Regions from separate parts of the Streptococcus sp. IsoGale022 genome, predicted to be linked through region 2. Evidence: predicted binding sites of a transcription regulator. Region 2 holds the regulator's gene; the other holds the start of a gene.
The links. Region 2 encodes Rex, which represses fermentation and respiration genes when NADH is low (regulators of the CRP and FNR family bind a similar motif). Its sites were predicted from a motif close to TTGTGAANTANTTCACAA; they were not measured.
Positions count from the first base shown of each region.

Region 1: a site for Rex is predicted at 3,031-3,048, ahead of RG608_RS08525 (iron-containing alcohol dehydrogenase). Genes of this name have one in related genera too.

Region 1 covers NZ_JAKZJI010000015.1:54,844-63,335, reverse strand. Annotated here, with positions in the region: gene RG608_RS08530 (ATP-dependent Clp protease ATP-binding subunit) at 1-1,332, opposite strand, end outside; gene RG608_RS08525 (iron-containing alcohol dehydrogenase) at 1,811-2,962, opposite strand; partial or broken gene RG608_RS08520 (RbsD/FucU family protein) at 3,169-3,579, opposite strand; gene RG608_RS08515 (rhamnulokinase family protein) at 3,580-5,064, opposite strand; gene RG608_RS08510 (ABC transporter substrate-binding protein) at 5,107-6,189, opposite strand; gene RG608_RS08505 (ABC transporter permease) at 6,246-7,229, opposite strand; gene RG608_RS08500 (sugar ABC transporter ATP-binding protein) at 7,254-8,492, opposite strand, start outside.
Region 2 covers NZ_JAKZJI010000001.1:1,609-10,100, forward strand. Annotated here, with positions in the region: gene gyrA (DNA gyrase subunit A) at 1-2,054, shown strand, start outside; gene RG608_RS00015 (class A sortase) at 2,069-2,824, shown strand; gene radC (DNA repair protein RadC) at 2,979-3,662, shown strand; gene RG608_RS00025 (gamma-glutamyl-gamma-aminobutyrate hydrolase family protein) at 3,731-4,423, opposite strand; gene RG608_RS00030 (redox-sensing transcriptional repressor Rex) at 4,448-5,095, opposite strand; gene RG608_RS00035 (DUF4649 family protein) at 5,216-5,437, opposite strand; gene RG608_RS00040 (DUF1831 domain-containing protein) at 5,559-5,906, opposite strand; gene RG608_RS00045 (cysteine desulfurase family protein) at 5,908-7,020, opposite strand; gene RG608_RS00050 (ribose-phosphate diphosphokinase) at 7,031-7,987, opposite strand; gene RG608_RS00055 (CYTH domain-containing protein) at 8,122-8,492, opposite strand, start outside.

The sequences.
Region 1 (8,492 bases), on a different contig from region 2:
TGGACGGTTGCCTTCATCAAAGCCTGCACGGTTTCGGCGGATAGCCCTAGCTACAGCTTCTACAGCCTTGTCTTGACCAATAACCTTGGCTTTGAGACGGTCATTCATGCCCTTGAGGCGCTCAATGTCGCTGGCACCCATTTGAGATACCGGCACTCCCGTCATCCGCTCAACAGACTCCGCTACATCGTTGACTGTCGCCGTCACCTTCATATCCTCGGTGTGGTTTTGAATTTTCTTTTCCAGCTCTTCAATGCGGGTCTTGGCATTCAGAGCTGCTTCATAATCTTCTTTTTCAACAGCTGCTTCCTGCTTGTCTTTTTGCTCAGCAATCTCATGTTCAACCGCATGAACATCGGTTACTGGATGCTGGGCTGCCAGGTGGGCAGCAGTCACGTCGACTAGGTCAATCGCCTTGTCTGGCAGGCTCCGCTGTGGAATATACTGAACAGAGTAGTCCACAGCCGCTTTCAGCACTTCATCCGGCAGGATGACATTATGGTGCTTTTCGTACAGGTCCCGAATACCTCGAAGGATCTGATAGGTATCTTCGGCAGACGGTGCATTGACCTTGACTTCATTGAAACGACGAGCCAGAGCTGCATTTTTGAGAATGGTGTTACGGTACTCGTCCTGAGTAGTAGCCCCGATAACAGTCAACTCTCCACGTGAAAGCGCTGGTTTGAGAATATCCGCCATGCCCTTAGAGCCACTATCTCCACCGATAGATCCTGCTCCTAGGATTTGATGGATTTCATCAAAGAAGAGTATAATGTTGCCGGCTTCCTTGACTTCATTGACTAAGTTTTGGATATTTTCTTCAAAGCTACCGCGATATTGAGTACCAGCTTCCAGACCGGAAATATCAACAGAGATAATTTCCTTGTTCTTGATGGCCGCTGGCACATCACCGTTGACGATAGCCTGTGCCAATCCTTCTACGACAGCTGTCTTACCAACTCCAGCATCTCCGACCAGAACCGGATTATTCTTAGTCCGGCGGGAAAGGATTTCAGCAGTTTCTTGGATTTCCTTATTGCGCCCAATGACTGGATCTAACTTACCATCACGAGCTTCCTGAGTCAGATTGCGACCTAGCTTAGCCAGGATACCATCCTGCTTAGGTCCTTGAGCAGCAGTCTGGCTAGTCTGCTCCCCTGCTCCTTGACCGGGGAGCTTGCCAGTAGCCCGGTACTGAGCAAACTCTTCCGGTGTGACCTCTCTACCATTAATCAAGTAGCGCCGGTGTTCGCTGTTGTAGCCGCCCATGCGTCCCATGAGTTGGTTGAAAAGGTCGTCCATATTGTTAAAATTGTTGTAGTTGTTGTTCATAGCATTGCCTCACTTTTCTTCATTTTTCGCTTTACATAATTTTTATTTTTGCCAAAATTTCAGATAAGAAATCTTTTCCTTATCTACTATAAATATTCATTTGGGAGATCTTCTCCAATCTATTATTTTACATAACTTATTCGATTTCCAAAAATCAAGACTGAGTCAGTCTCTACTTTTATGAGTGAATCAAATCTCTTTCAGACGAAGATAATTTTACATAATTTCCAATCCTCCCAAAAATAATTGCCTTCCGGCTGTATTCATACCTTCTGATTAAATTTACGTAAACTTTTTTGTTTACAGTTGTAATTTTATCATGATAGAATTTATTTGTCAATAGATTTTACATAATTTTTTAAAATAAATTTACAGTTGTAATCAAAATTTTCGTTTAGATCCTTTTCATTCCTATAAAAAAGCCCTGCAAGCTAGAGTCATGCAGAGCCTTGTTTGTTTCAGCAGAATTTTTTCGTTCTTAGAAGAGTTCTCTATATAAAGCAATCGTTTCTTCTAGAGTCGGCATGAAGGGATTACCTGGCGCACAAGCATCAATCAAAGCGTTTTTAGATAGGTAGTCAAAGTCAAAGTCTTTTTCTTCGATACCAAGTTCAGTGAGTTTCTTCGGAATGCCAACCGTTTCAGACAATTTTTCGATTTCAGAAATAGCATAAGCTGCACATTCTTCATCAGTCTTGCCTTCGATTTGCAGACCAAGAGCTTTGGCAACATTGCGGAAAGCTTCTGGTACCCGTTTAGCATTTTCACGCTCTACAACTGGCAGGAGCATGGCACAGCAGACACCGTGCGGCAGATTGTAAACTGCCCCAAGCTGGTGAGCCATAGAGTGAACATAACCTAGTCCAGCATTGTTAAAGGACATACCACCAAGGAAGATGGCATTCACCATGCCTTCACGCGCTTCAATATCATGGCCATTGGCAACCGCACGAGGAAGGTATTCCTTGATAAGTTCAATAGCTCCGATAGATAATTTCTTGGTTACACCGTAGGCTCCTGGTGTGACGAGAGCTTCGACTGCGTGAGTCAAAGCATCCATACCTGTGGCTGCTGTGAGGGCAGCTGGTTTAGATACCATGAGTTCAGGGTCATTGACTGAGATCAGGGCCAAGCTATTCTTGTCCACCATAACCATCTTAACCTTGCGTTCCTCATCTGTAATGACATAGTTAATGGTAATTTCAGCTGAAGTTCCTGCTGTAGTATTGATTGCCACTACCGGCAGACCTTTCTTAGCAGACTTGTGCAAGCCTTCGTAGTCTTGTGGTTTACCACCATTTGTCGCAATAACTGAAATACAGCTAGCCGCATCCTGAGGTGAACCTCCGCCGACACTGATGATGAAGTCACAGTTGTGTTCCTTGAGAGCAGCTACACCATCCATGACGTTCTTACAAGTCGGGTTTGGCTCAACATCGCTGAAGACCACATACTGGATGCCTTCCGCATCTAGTGGTGCTAGGATTTGCGGCAGGATATCACTGCCTTCGATAAACTTATCCGTCACTAGCAAGGCCTTGCTATAACCCAGCTCCTTAACATAAGGGCCAACTTCCTTGACAACACCTTTGCCAATAAGATTGACAGCGGGTACGTAAAATGTAGACATATAATTTCTCCTTTTGAATTATATTGTTAATATAATAATACTGCAAAATTTTGCTTTTTGCAAGATTTTTGTGATTTTTTTAACAAGTCGATTGATAAAAAAAGCAAAGAAATTCCCAGATAAGGATGAGGAACAAGGGCATTCCTTTCCAGAAGCAACCTTGTCCACCTCTTACCTGTTTTTTTCATTAGCTGGCAATGACACCTTTTTTTCAAAATGATGTTGCCGTACAGAGCTCCCTCGCCCGTTTGGATGACCAAATAAGCTTTTTCCGCCTGCTCATAGAAAGCAAAGCGTTCAAATTCTTTAATGGCTGTACCTGGATAGTTCTTTTCTAATAAAGCCTTGTAGTCATCCCAGATGACTGGTACGGTCGGATCTCCCGGCACTACCTGCATAAGACCTGCTTGGTAGTCGCTATAGGTATCCAAGGGCAGCACAGTCAAGATAGCATCTAGCAGCGCTGGAACTCCGTGACCGTCACAGCGAACAACCCGCTGACCAATCCTATGGGCAGGGAAGTTTGCATCGGCAATGACCACTTCATCTCCGTGCCCCATCTCCATCAGATACTTGACCAATTCTGGACTTAAAATAGTTGGAATATGCTTTAACATCTAACTTCCTACTTTCATACTTGCTTGAAATTCTTGATAGGACTGAGCCAAATCTGAGCCTTCTTGAGCTTGGTATTGCTTGGTCTTTTCTGAATCCTTGATGAGCTTTTGGGCAGTCTGCCGATCTTGAATCTCACCCAAGGTCAAAAGCTGTGCCAAAATATTTCCCAAAGCGCTGGCTTCAATCGGCCCTGTTAGGACTGACTTCTGGCTTACATCAGCTGTCAGCTGGCAGAGTAGTTCGTTTTGGATACCGCCGCCGACCATGTGAATCTGCTCGATTTTTTGACCGGTCAGGCTCTCAATTTGCTCCACGGTTTGACGGTAGGCAAAAGCGAGACTTTCCAAGACCACTCGGACAACCTCTCCTTTGCTTTGCGGGACAGGCTGGTTGGTCATATGGCAACGCTCCTTGACCTTAGCCTCCATGTCTCCCGGAGCTGCAAAAATAGCATCATTGGGGTTAATCCAAGAGCGATTATTCGTGACGTCTCTTGCTAGTTTCACCATTTCAGCAAAGCTGATGTCCTCTCCTTGCAAGCGCCAGTCCCGCTGCAGTTCTTGGATAATCCAGAGACCTGTCGTATTCTTCAAAATCCGATAGCGTCCGTCAAAGCAGCCTTCATTGGTCAGATTGGCCTCTAAAGCTTCCTGGCTGGTCACAGGGTTCTGAGATTCTAGACCGACCAGAGACCAAGTACCGCAAGAGATAAAGGCTGTTGGCTGCTCACTCGCATAAGGAATAGCCAGAACAGCTGCCGCTGTATCATGACCAGCCCCAGCAATGACATCAAAAGGCTCAATTTTCAGCTCTTGTGTGATCCGTGGCGACAGGCTTCTCAGGACTTTTCCTCCCTGTATCACCTCACCAAACCACTTTTTAGGAATCCCTAGCGTCTCAAAAACGCTGTCAGACCATGTCTGAGAATTGATATTGAGCAAACCGCTGCTACTGGCAATGGTATACTCGCTGGATAAAACACCTGACAAAAGATAGTTAATCAAATCCGGCATAAAGAGCACACGCTCTGCAACTCTTGCCAAATGGGGCTTTTCCTGCAAATCAGCGAATAGTTGCAGAACAGTATTAATGCAGGCAGGCTGTACGCCTGTCTCCTCAAAAAGCGCCTTTTTGCTGATTTTCTTATAAAAAGTTTCTTCGTATTGGCCCATACGATTGTCACGATAACAATGCGGCTGGTAGAGCAGATCTCCGTTTTGGTCTAGGTAGGCATAGTCCACACCCCATGTATCAACGGATATGGATCGAATAGGAATCCCATCTGCTGAAGCTTTCTTGATCCCAATCTTGATTTCTCCAAACAGATGCAGGATATTCCAATAAAGACCGTCATTCACGTTCATCGGCTCGTTTTTGAACCGATGAACTTCTGATAGCTGGATACTATGGCCATTGTAAATTGCTTGCATGACACGACCTGAACTAGCACCTAGGTCAATGGCCAGTAATTTCATCAATGTCATTCTCATCTCCTCCAATACACCAATCTTTACAAACGATTTTGATTATTGGTAAAGCAATGGTTTGATTTCATCAGAGTCGATGTTCTTGGCATCATACCATTTTGATCCAGTGTCTACATCTTTGACTTCTTTTCCTTGAGCCGCTTCAATAGCTAATTTTACAGATTGATAGCCGATTTGAATTGGGTCTTGCGTAACAGAGCCTACAAAGAGACCATTGCGAATGGCATCTTGCTGCAAGGCACCTGAGTCAAAACCGACAGCCAAAATCTTGTCTGCACCGAGCTTGGATTCCTTGAAACTGCCATTTGCGTTGATAATAGCTTTAGCTGCAAATTCATTTGAACCGTAAATAGCGACTGTATCTGATTTTTCGAGCACAGTGGATGCTTCTGTCTTACCAGCTGCATCGTCTACTTGTGCTGGTACACGAACTTCAATGATAGCTTTGGCATCTGATTCAGAGACATTGTTTTTGAATTTATCGTGACCAACAACAGCCGTTTTGATGCCTTTCTTTTCTAGCAACTCAACCATCTTATCAATGAAACCGGAAGTCCGTTGTGTGATAGAAAGTGAATTTGCTTCTTGGGAAACCACCCCGATACGAACCGGTTTGTCGCCCAATTTCTTTTCTAACAATGGGAACAAGTGTTCTGCTGCATTGGCACCAGCAGCATGGTTATCTGTAGAGGCGGTTGCTTTGATTGCTCCGTCTGGTGCACCTGGAACTCCTGAGTCAAAACCAATCAAAGGAATGTTCTTGGCCTGGGCTTGTTTGATGGCATCTAGCTCTGATTCGGTATCAAGCGCTGCTAGGGCAATCGCATCTGGATTTTTGTTAATGGCATTGTTCAACTGTTCCAATTGTTCTGCGATAGCGGTTTCATTTTGAGGGCCGACAAAAGTAATCTTGGCTCCAAATTCATCTGCTGCTTGTTCAGCACCTTTATTTACGGCTTTCCAGAAATCGTGTTGGAATCCTTTGGCAATTACTTCTACACGATAGTCCCCACCCTTGCTGTTTGTAGCTTTATTACTGTCTTTCTTAGAAGAACAAGCAACTAGTCCAATTGCAGCAGCAGCAAGAAGTGCCGCAGTAGCAAATTTAAATGATTTTCTCATGGTAAAAACTCCTATTATATCTTATAAATTCATGAATATGATAGCGAGGGCTGTACTTATTTCTTCTTATTCTTGCGAATGAAAATATCAAAATAAACAGCGACGATAACAACGAAACCAGTAATAAAGAGTTGATAGTGGGGCTGTAGGTCGATATAAGGCAAACCAATTTTCAGGACTGACATGATGAAGACCCCGATAATGGTACCAATAACAGATCCGACACCGCCAGCTAGAGAAGTTCCCCCTACTACGACACCGGCAATCGCATCCAGCTCCATACCATTACCAGTACCTGGCAGAATCGTAGAGTAGGTGGCCGCATAAGCAACGGCAGCAAGCCCTGCTGACAGACCGCCTATGACATAGGCCATGCCTTCCCATTTGACAACATTGACCCCAGACAGACGAGTAGCTTCTTTATTGGAGCCAATAGCGAAGATATAGCGGCCAATTTTTGTCTTGTTCAATACTACCGCAGCAAGGACAGCCACAAGCACCAGCACGATTAAGCCTGTCGGGAAATTACCCTGGGTTCGGAATAAATCTTTGTACCAACCTTCACCTGTTCCACGAAGAGGGAAGGTTACACTTTGGACATTTGAGACAATGGAACTCAGACCTCGGGAAATCATCATCGTACCCAGCGTCGCGATAAAAGGCGGCAAACCGAATTTTGCGACCATGATTCCATTGAGCAGACCGAATAATCCTCCAATGACTAGAATGGCCAGCAAAGACAGCCAGAGCGGCCAGCCCATCTTGGTATGAAGGACGCCCCCGATAATAGCCGAGCACATCATCACCGTACCAATAGAGAGGTCAATACCACCTGTAATGATGACAAATGTGACCCCAATGGCAAGGAAACCAATATAATATGACGCATCTAAGATACTGACTACTGTATCAAACGAACGAAATGATTCGCTGGAGATGGCAAAGAAGGCAAAGATTACCACCAAGGCAATCAAGGCAATCAGCTTTTGTAAACCAACTGTTTTTTCTAATTTCATCCATAAGGATTGTTTCTCTTCCATACGTAAACACCTCTGTTTTCACTTTTAACGGTCAGTCGCTAGCGCCAAGATTCTCTCTTGTGTTGCTTGGCTAATATCCAGCTCACCCGTTTTTCTACCTTCACACATGACTACGATTCGATCGCTCATCCGTAAGATTTCTGTCAGTTCTGACGAAATCATAATAATGGATTTGCCTTGAGCAACCAGATCATTCATCAGTGTGTATATTTCACTTTTGGCACCGACATCAATCCCTCGTGTCGGCTCATCAAAGATTAAAATATCACTATTTTGTTCCAGCCATTTGGCGATGACCACTTTCTGCTGGTTGCCTCCCGAAAGATTGCGAACCAGCTGTTTGGATGACGGTGTCTTGGTATGTAAAGATTGAACAAACTGATCACTCGCCTTGACAATAGCACCATCATCAATCAATCCAGCCTTGATATACTTATCAAGATTGGTTATGACCGTATTGTTGGCAATGGTCATGTCCACGATACAGCCAAAGCGCTTGCGGTCTTCAGATAAGTAACCAATTCCTTCCCGAATGGCATCCTGGGGAGAATTGATGCTTACTTCTTTCCCATTTATAATAATGGAACCGTTTTCTTTTTTGTCTGCACCAAACAGCAAACGGGCAACTTCTGTCCGACCGGCTCCCATCAATCCTGAAAAGCCTAGAATTTCACCCTTATGGAGTTTGAAACTCACATCTTTAACGGCCGTTCCTGCACAGAGGTTTTTCACCTCCAGCACCACAGGGGCATCTTCTGCTACTGTTGATGCAGCCTTGGGATCTTCATAAATCGTCCGTCCAACCATCATCGAGATGATTTCATCCTTGGTGGTGTCTTTGGTATTGACCGTGCCTACATACTCGCCGTCCCGCATAACAGTCACGCGGTCTGTGATGCGGGCAATCTCATCCATCCGGTGAGAAATGTAGATAATACCGACACCTTTTGCACGCAGGTCGTCAATGATGACAAAGAGCTCATTGATTTCCGATTCAGTCAGAGCTGCTGTCGGTTCGTCAAAGACTATCACTTTGGCATCCATTGAGAGGGCCTTTGCGATTTCGACCATTTGTTGTTTCCCAACCGTCAGATTTCCTACTTTTTCAGTTGGGTTAATGTCTAGTTTTAAGAGACTAAAGAGTTCTTTTGCTTTCTTAATACTGGATGCATCGTTAATAAAGAAGCTGCCTTGAACTTCTTCCCGTCCAATAAAGATATTTTGAGCCACTGTTAGATGGTTCATCATATTCAATTCTTGGTG
Region 2 (8,492 bases):
TTAATAAAAATACTGTTGATTATATTGACAACTATGATGCCAGTGAGAGAGAGCCTGTAGTTCTTCCTGCTCGCTTCCCTAACTTACTTGTAAATGGTGCGACAGGGATTGCGGTTGGGATGGCGACCAATATCCCACCACATAATCTTGGTGAGTCTATTGATGCAGTTAAGCTTGTTATGGACAATCCGGAAGCAACAACTCGCGACATCATGGAAGTCCTGCCTGGACCAGATTTTCCGACAGGTGCACTAGTTATGGGCAAGTCCGGTATTCATCGGGCTTATGAAACAGGGAAAGGTTCGATTGTTCTTCGTTCTCGCACTGAAATCGAAGAGATGAAAAATGGTCGTGAGCGAATTGTCGTAACCGAGTTTCCTTACATGGTTAATAAGACTAAAGTCCATGAGCATATTGTTCGTCTGGTGCAGGAAAAACGCATTGACGGTATCACAGCTGTTCGTGATGAGTCCAACCGTGAAGGGGTCCGTTTTGTCATTGAGGTTCGTCGTGATGCCTCTGCACATGTCATTCTAAATAACCTTTTCAAGCTGACTCAGATGCAGACCAATTTCAGCTTCAATATGCTGGCTATTCAAAATGGTGTTCCGAAGATTCTGTCTCTACGTGAGATTTTGTTGGCTTACATTGAGCACCAAAAAGAAGTAGTGACTCGACGGACGGCTTTTGATAAAGAAAAGGCGGAAGCTCGAGCTCACATCTTGGCTGGTTTGCTGATTGCGCTGGATCACATTGATGAAGTGATTCGCATTATCCGTAATAGCGAGACGGACGCAGAAGCTCAGGCTGAATTGATGGCTAAGTTTGAGCTGTCTGAGCGCCAGAGTCAGGCTATCCTTGATATGCGTCTGCGTCGTCTGACTGGTTTGGAACGTGATAAGATTCAGTCAGAGTACGACGAGCTGATTGCCTTGATAGCAGACTTGGCTGATATTTTGGCTAAGCCAGAGCGAGTTATCGCTATTATCAAGGAAGAGTTAGACGAGGTCAAACGTAAATTTGCGGATGATCGCCGAACTGAACTGATGGTGGGAGAAGTCCTTTCTCTTGAAGATGAAGATTTGATTGAGGAAGCGGATGTTTTGATTACCTTGTCTAATAAAGGTTATATCAAACGTCTGAATCAGGCTGAATTCACTGCTCAGAAACGTGGTGGCCGCGGTGTTCAAGGAACTGGTGTCAAAGACGATGACTTCGTCAAAGAGCTGGTTTCAACGAGTACTCACGATAGACTGCTCTTCTTTACCAATAAAGGCCGAGTTTATCGTCTCAAAGGATATGAAATTCCTGAGTACGGTCGGACAGCCAAGGGCTTGCCAGTGGTCAATCTCTTGAAGCTGGATGAAGGAGAGACTATTCAGACTATTATTAATGTTCAGCAAGACCGAAGTGATGATTCCTATCTCTTCTTTACTACCCGTCATGGGGTAGTAAAACGGACCAGTGTAACGGAATTTGCTAATATTCGTCAGAACGGCCTTAAGGCTTTGAATTTGAAAGACGAAGACGAGTTAATCAATGTCTTTCTGACGGACGGCGCTGCAGACGTTATCATTGGTACTAAGTTTGGTTATTCTGTCCGCTTTAATGAGACAGCTGTTCGGAGCATGAGTCGTATAGCGACTGGTGTCCGCGGAGTTAATCTTCGAGAGGGCGATCAGGTTGTTGGAGCGGGTGTGATTGCTGAGGGAGACGAAGTGCTTGTCATTACCGAAAAAGGCTATGGTAAGCGTACTCTTGCCAGCGAGTATCCAACCAAGGGCCGTGGTGGTAAAGGGATTAAAACAGCCAATATCACTGATAAGAACGGGCCTCTTGCTGGTCTGATGACAGTGACTGGCGAAGAAGATTTGATGATTATCACTAATACTGGTGTCATCATTCGGACCAGTGTGGCTAATATTTCTCAGACCGGTCGCTCAACCATGGGAGTTAAGGTCATGCGTCTGGACCAAAATGCTCAGATTGTCACCTTTACAAGCGTCGAAGCAGACGATAAAGAAGATGTAGCAGAGGAAGAAAACGAATCGTAAAAGAGGACCTCTATATGGCACAAGGAAAAAGAAGTCGAAAAAGAAAACAAAAAAGCAAAAGAAATATTTTTATCAATATTGTTGCGACATTATTAATTATTGTGGCTCTTGGCTTAATCTTTAATGCGCAAATCCGAAACATGATTATGGTTTGGCATACCAACCAATATCAGGTTAGCAAGGTTTCCAAAGACTCTATAAATAAAAATAAAAATGCTGAGACTAGCTTTGATTTTAATAAGGTAGAGTCGCTTTCTACAGAAGCGGTCATCAATGCTCAGTGGAAAGCGCAGCAACTGCCTGTTATCGGAGGCATCTCTATTCCAGAAGTATCCATGAACTTGCCGATCTTCAAAGGACTGGATAATGCTGGATTGTATTATGGTGCTGGTACGATGAAAGAGACCCAGCAGATGGGGCAGGGAAATTATGCCTTGGCTAGCCACCATGTCTTTGGCATCACAGGGGCTAGTAACATGCTCTTTTCCCCACTGGACCGTGCTAAGGCTGGTATGAAGATTTATATCACCGATAAAGAGCAAGTCTATACTTATGTAATCACCAGTGTTGAAACAGTAACTCCGGATCGAACGGATCTGATTGAGGATACAGAAGGTGTTACAGAGATTACTTTAGTTACTTGTGAGGATGCCGCGGCAACCAACCGGACTATTGTCAAGGGAACATTAGAAGGTTCTGTCGAGTATGATAAGGCTCCTAAGGAAGTTCTTGAATCTTTCAGTAAGTCTTATAACCAAATGCAGATTTAAAGACAAAAAACTAAAAAAATTTCACTCCAAAGGTTAGGAAGAACTCTAACTTTTGGAGTTTTTTTATCTAAATTTTGTTTTAGGCGAAAGATTTTTTATATCAATTCTTGCTGATTCTGACTCTTTTTCCGAATTATAAGATAAGGAGGTTTCTATGTATAGCATTTCATTTCAAGATGATATTAGCATGATGCCACGGGAGCGTTTGATGAGAGAAGGGGCTGAAAAACTCAGTAACCAGGAGCTCCTATCAATCTTTCTCAGGACAGGCAATAAAAAAGAAACTGTTTTTCAAGTTTCTCAAAGAATTTTATCATCTATTTCCAGTCTGAACGATCTTAAGTATTTAACTTTGCAGGAATTGCAGACTATTTCTGGAATCGGTCCGATTAAGGCTGTGGAGCTGCAGGCCATTATCGAATTAGGGCGTCGGATTAACCGAGCAGAGGTTCTTCAGAAAGAGCAGATTATGGGCAGTCAAAAATTAGCTCAGAAGATGCAGCAAGAGCTAGGAGACATGAGGCAGGAGTGCTTGGTTGCTATTTATCTTAATAGTCAAAATCAAATCTTGCACCAGCAGACTATTTTCATGGGGACTGTAAGCAGAAGTATTGCTGAGCCAAGAGAAATTCTCCACTATGCTCTCAAGCACCTAGCGACATCTATCATACTGGTACACAATCATCCATCAGGCTCAGTCGTTCCTAGCAGAAACGACGATGAGGTGACCCAGCATATGAAAGAAGCGTGTGAGATGATGGGCTTGGTTCTTTTAGATCATTTAATTGTGTCCAAGTCTAACTACTATAGCTACCGAGAAGAGGCAGATATGATATAATTTGATTTACGTGAATATAAAAAACTTCTATTCGTGTAGAACAGAAGTTTTTCTAGGAATAGAGGATTTTAAAGAATATTGACAACATAATCAAACAGAGCTAAGTCTCCTTCTCTGGAGCCAAACAAGAACTCTGGGTGCCATTGGACGCCAAGGAAAGGACTGCCGTCAGTAGAAGTGATGGCTTCAATAATTTTATCTCGCGGATCATAGGCGATGACTTCTAGGCCAGCAGCTAAATCCTTGATACTTTGGTGGTGGAAGGAGTTGATTTCAGATGCAGGGCCATAGATTTCATGCAGAATGGAGCCGTTCTTGGTCACCATGCTTTGAGTTGTGTACTCAGCAGAGCTATCTTGCCAATGATCTTCAATGTCTTGATGAAGAGTACCGCCTAGGGCGACATTATAAAGTTGAGTTCCGCGGCAGACGGTGAAGATTGGTTTATTTTGACGACGGGCTTCCTTGATTAAAGCTAATTCAAAAATGTCCCGTTTGAGTAGATAATCATCGCTGTCAATGACTTTTTCTTCTCCATAGAACTGGGGACATACATTCTGACCGCCTGTGATGATTAATTTATTGACAATGGAAACATACTGTTTAGCCATTTCTTCATCACCGATTGGCAAAATCATTGGAATTCCGCCAACTTCTTTAACTCCCTCAACGAATCCTGTCGCTGTATAGCTCATATGGATGAAGTGATCGTCTGGGATTTCTCTTTCATTTCCGGTTATTCCAATAATAGGTTTACTCATAGAGTGTTTAATACCTCTTTCAAATTAATAATCATTTTTTCTCATGAAGTAGAGCAGAGTCTGCAGTTCGCTAGTCAGGTCAACATACTGAACGACCACGTCCTTAGGCAGGGATAGGTTCACTGGTGAGAAGCAGAGAATACCCTTTACACCAGCCTGAACTAAGATAGATGCGACTTCTTGGGCTTTTATGCTAGGTACAGTTAGGATGGCAGTTTGCACATTTCCTGACTGTATTTTTTCTTTGGTTTGGGAAATTCCATAGATAGGAATCCCATCGTTGGTTGTGCTGCCAACTTCTGGATGGTCATCTGTGTCAAAAGCCATTACAACCTTCATTTTATTGCGCTCATGAAAACGATAGTGCAGTAGAGCCCGCCCCATATTACCAACACCAACAATCATGACATTGGTGATAGCATTGTCATTCAAGAGGTCAGCAAAAAAGTTCATTAATTTCTTGACATCATAACCAAATCCTCTGCGGCCAAGTTCACCGAAATAAGAAAAATCTCGTCTGACAGTAGCAGAGTCAATACCAATGGCTTCAGCGATTTGCTTGGAGTTGGCTTTCTCAATCTTCTCAGCATTAAACCGTTTAAAAATACGATAGTAGAGCGACAGTCTCTTAGCTGTTGCTCGAGGAATTGTAGTATTTTTTTCAGTTTTCACAAAATCACAACCTTTCTAATTCTATTTTATAGGAAGTTTGTGAAAAAATCAACTAATTAAGGATGTTTGATTTATAAAAAAGAAAATCAGTAATCGCTGGGAATGGTAGGGGTGAAAAACTTAGTCCTGATAGGGACGTAGGTCTAACTGGTACATTTGGCGGTACAAGTCCCCAATTAGCCCTGTAAAAGGCAGCTGGTGTCCCTTATAAGTAACAGTAAGCACCTTGAGCGAGTCAGGAACCGTGACGCAGCCAGAGAAGGCTAGAAGAAATTCGTCGAAGTCTTCATAGGTGAGTGTTCGTTTTACCTTATATGAGTCCAAATAGGTCAGTTCAACCATGGTTAATCCTTTCTTTTGGTTCGATTAGTCATTTGATATTTTCAAGCGTTCCAAGTAGAGGTCAAGCTCGTTTAAATTTTGAAGAGTCAAAACCAAAAAAGCAAAATTACGAGAATCTTGCTTATTGTGGTGTCTTTTCAAAAATATTTCTTTCAACCAAGCTATCCATCAAGAAATAAAATTTTTGTTGGATAATGTGATGATCTTCTGATTTGAAAATATTGACCAAGCGCAGGCCTGATTTGTCAGTGATGTTGATTTTGAAGCCATTCAAATCTTTATTGACGATGATTTTCAGCAGAAAGCCATTTCCGCTATTGGGTACAGATTCCAGCAGACGAGAGAGTTCATAGTTGCCAACCTTGCTTTCAGCGAATGTATTGTCGCGCAAGGTGAATTTCTTGACATTTGGGTGAAGTGAATAGGTATATTCACAGTTTGCTAAGCTAACAGATGTTTGAAAGGCCATCTTATCCTCCTAAAATTTCTTTTAATTTCTTTGTAAATGATTGAATCTCTTGCAAAGTCGTTTGGTCCGAAGTGCTGATCCGAATGGACTCATACAAGCGATTGGAATCCCTGCCATACATAGCCTGCAAGACATGACTGGGTTGTATAGCTCCGGCTGTGCAGGCTGAGCCTGTTGAAATGGAAAAGCCATTTAAATCCATTTGAAGCAGAAGCAGGTCATTTTTTTGATTGGGAAATCCCAAATTGATGACATATGGCAAGCTTGGTTGACTTTCATTTAAGTAAAAGTCAATGTCCGATAAGTCAGCAAGTAAGTTGTCTTTTAAGTCTTGTGCACGCTCTAGATTTTCTTTTAGATGTTCCATGCTTTCTGACAGAGCCGCCGCCATGGCTGTGATAGAGATTAGATTTTCAGTTCCGGCCCGGTGTTTTTCTTCCTGATCACCACCGTGCATGAAATTGTCAAAATCCATCTTCTTGGCATAAAGGAAGCCAACGCCTTTGGGACCGTGAAACTTATGAGCTGAAGCAGATAGAAAGTCAATCCCTAGCTCGTCAGGGGAGATGGGAAATTTACCAATTGCTTGGACAGCATCAACGTGAAAAGCAGCAGGATGTTCTTGCAGTAATTTACCAATTTCCTTAATGGGAAGGATAGCACCAGTTTCGTTATTAACTGCCATGACAGATACAAGAATAGTGTCAGGTCTAAGTGCCTTCTTAATATCCTCCGCTCGAATCTGACCATCCACTGGCTGAACAAAAGTAGCTTCGAAGTCGAATTTGTCTACTAAGTACTCTACCACTTCTAAGACAGCATGGTGCTCAATAGCGGTGGTGACAATATGCTTCCCTCGGTTCTGGTGACGAAGGGCATAGCCTTTGATAGCAGTATTATTGCTTTCAGTGCCGCCTGAAGTAAAAAGAATCTTATTGCTTTGAGTATGCAGGGCATGAGCAATATCCTCACGCGCTTGTCTGAGCAGTTTACTAGCTTCTCGGCCATGGCTGTGCGTACTGGAAGGATTTCCAAAGACGGTCATAGTCTTGGTCATTGCTTGGATTGCAGCGGACGACAAAGCAGTTGTAGCAGCATTATCTAAATAAATCACTCCGGTTACCTTATTTCTTTTGATAGGCAAAGAGCGGGCTGACTGGTCTTCTTTCTTGGATGCGGACAATGGCATCACCAATCAGTTCACTTGCTGTAATGTAGTGGAGATTCTTAGGTGTTTTTTCTTTGGTATCAACAGAGTCGGTCACAAGAATTTCCCGGATAGGAGAATTATCCAGTAATTCTGCAGCTTTATCTGCAAAGAGTCCATGACTGGATACGGCATAAATTTCGACTGCGCCTTCGCGGCTGACAATTTTAGCTGCTTCAGAGAAAGTCCGGCCGGTATTTAAAATATCGTCAATCAGAATAGCTTTCTTGCCTTCGACATCTCCGATGATATAGCCCTCAGAGCGACCTGCCTCGTCTTCGCCATAATCAATGATAGCGATAGGGGCATCCAGATATTCAGCCAGATTTCGAGCGCGTTTAACACCAGAGTTTTTAGGGCTGACGACAACGACATCATCTCCCGTTAACCCCATATTACAATAATGTTTGGCAAAGAGTGGGATAGTGAAGAGGTTATCAACTGGGATATCAAAGAAACCTTGGACCTGCACGGCATGAAGATCCAGAGAAATCACACGATCTACTCCAGCTCCGACAAGCATGTTGGCAACCAGTTTAGCTGTGATTGGCTCGCGAGGAGCAGCAGTCCGATCCTGACGGGCATAACCAAAATAAGGCATGACAACATTAATCGTATTGGCACTGGCACGCTTGCAGGCATCAACCATAATCAAGAGTTCCATCAAGTGATTATTGACAGGGAAGCTAGTAGACTGAATGATGTAAATATCATAGCCACGGACACTTTCTTCGATGTTAATTTGAATCTCGCCGTCCGAGAATTGGCGGGAGGAAAGTTTTCCCAAAGGAACCCCAGCAGCCTCAGCGATTTTTTCAGCTATGGAATGATTGGAGTTGAGGGAAAAAAGCTTCATATTTTTTTTATCTGACATGAGTTGGACCGTCCTCTTTTTGTCTCTTTTTATATTTAATGCTCTATGAAATTTATTTTTCAATAGGCTTTAAATTGCTACCTTTTATTTTACCAAAAAAAATAGATTATTTCAGCTATTTTGTGGTCTTGGATTTACAAGTTTTCAGAAAATCTTGCTATTTTGCTCTTGCCAGGCTTGTAGTCGATTTTGTGCTGCTTTAGGAAGTCAAGGAAATTTTCCTTTCCTTTTTCGAAATCTTCAACTTCGACTTCAAGTTCGAAGTCTGTTTTGCCATAATAGTGGCTCTCATCCAGAGCCAGCAGACCAATTTCGTCTTCCTTTTCATAGCGAATAGTCTCTAGAGAACCTAAAATTTTTAAGTCTTGAATGGGAAGTCCTTTTTGAATCAGTGTATCTAAAATCTCACCAGCAGGAAAGATATTGTTCTGTAAAATATTTTTGGTTTCTTCTGGTGTCAAGTTCTGATTGAGTTCCAAGGCTCCGACTTCTTGAGGAATCTTGA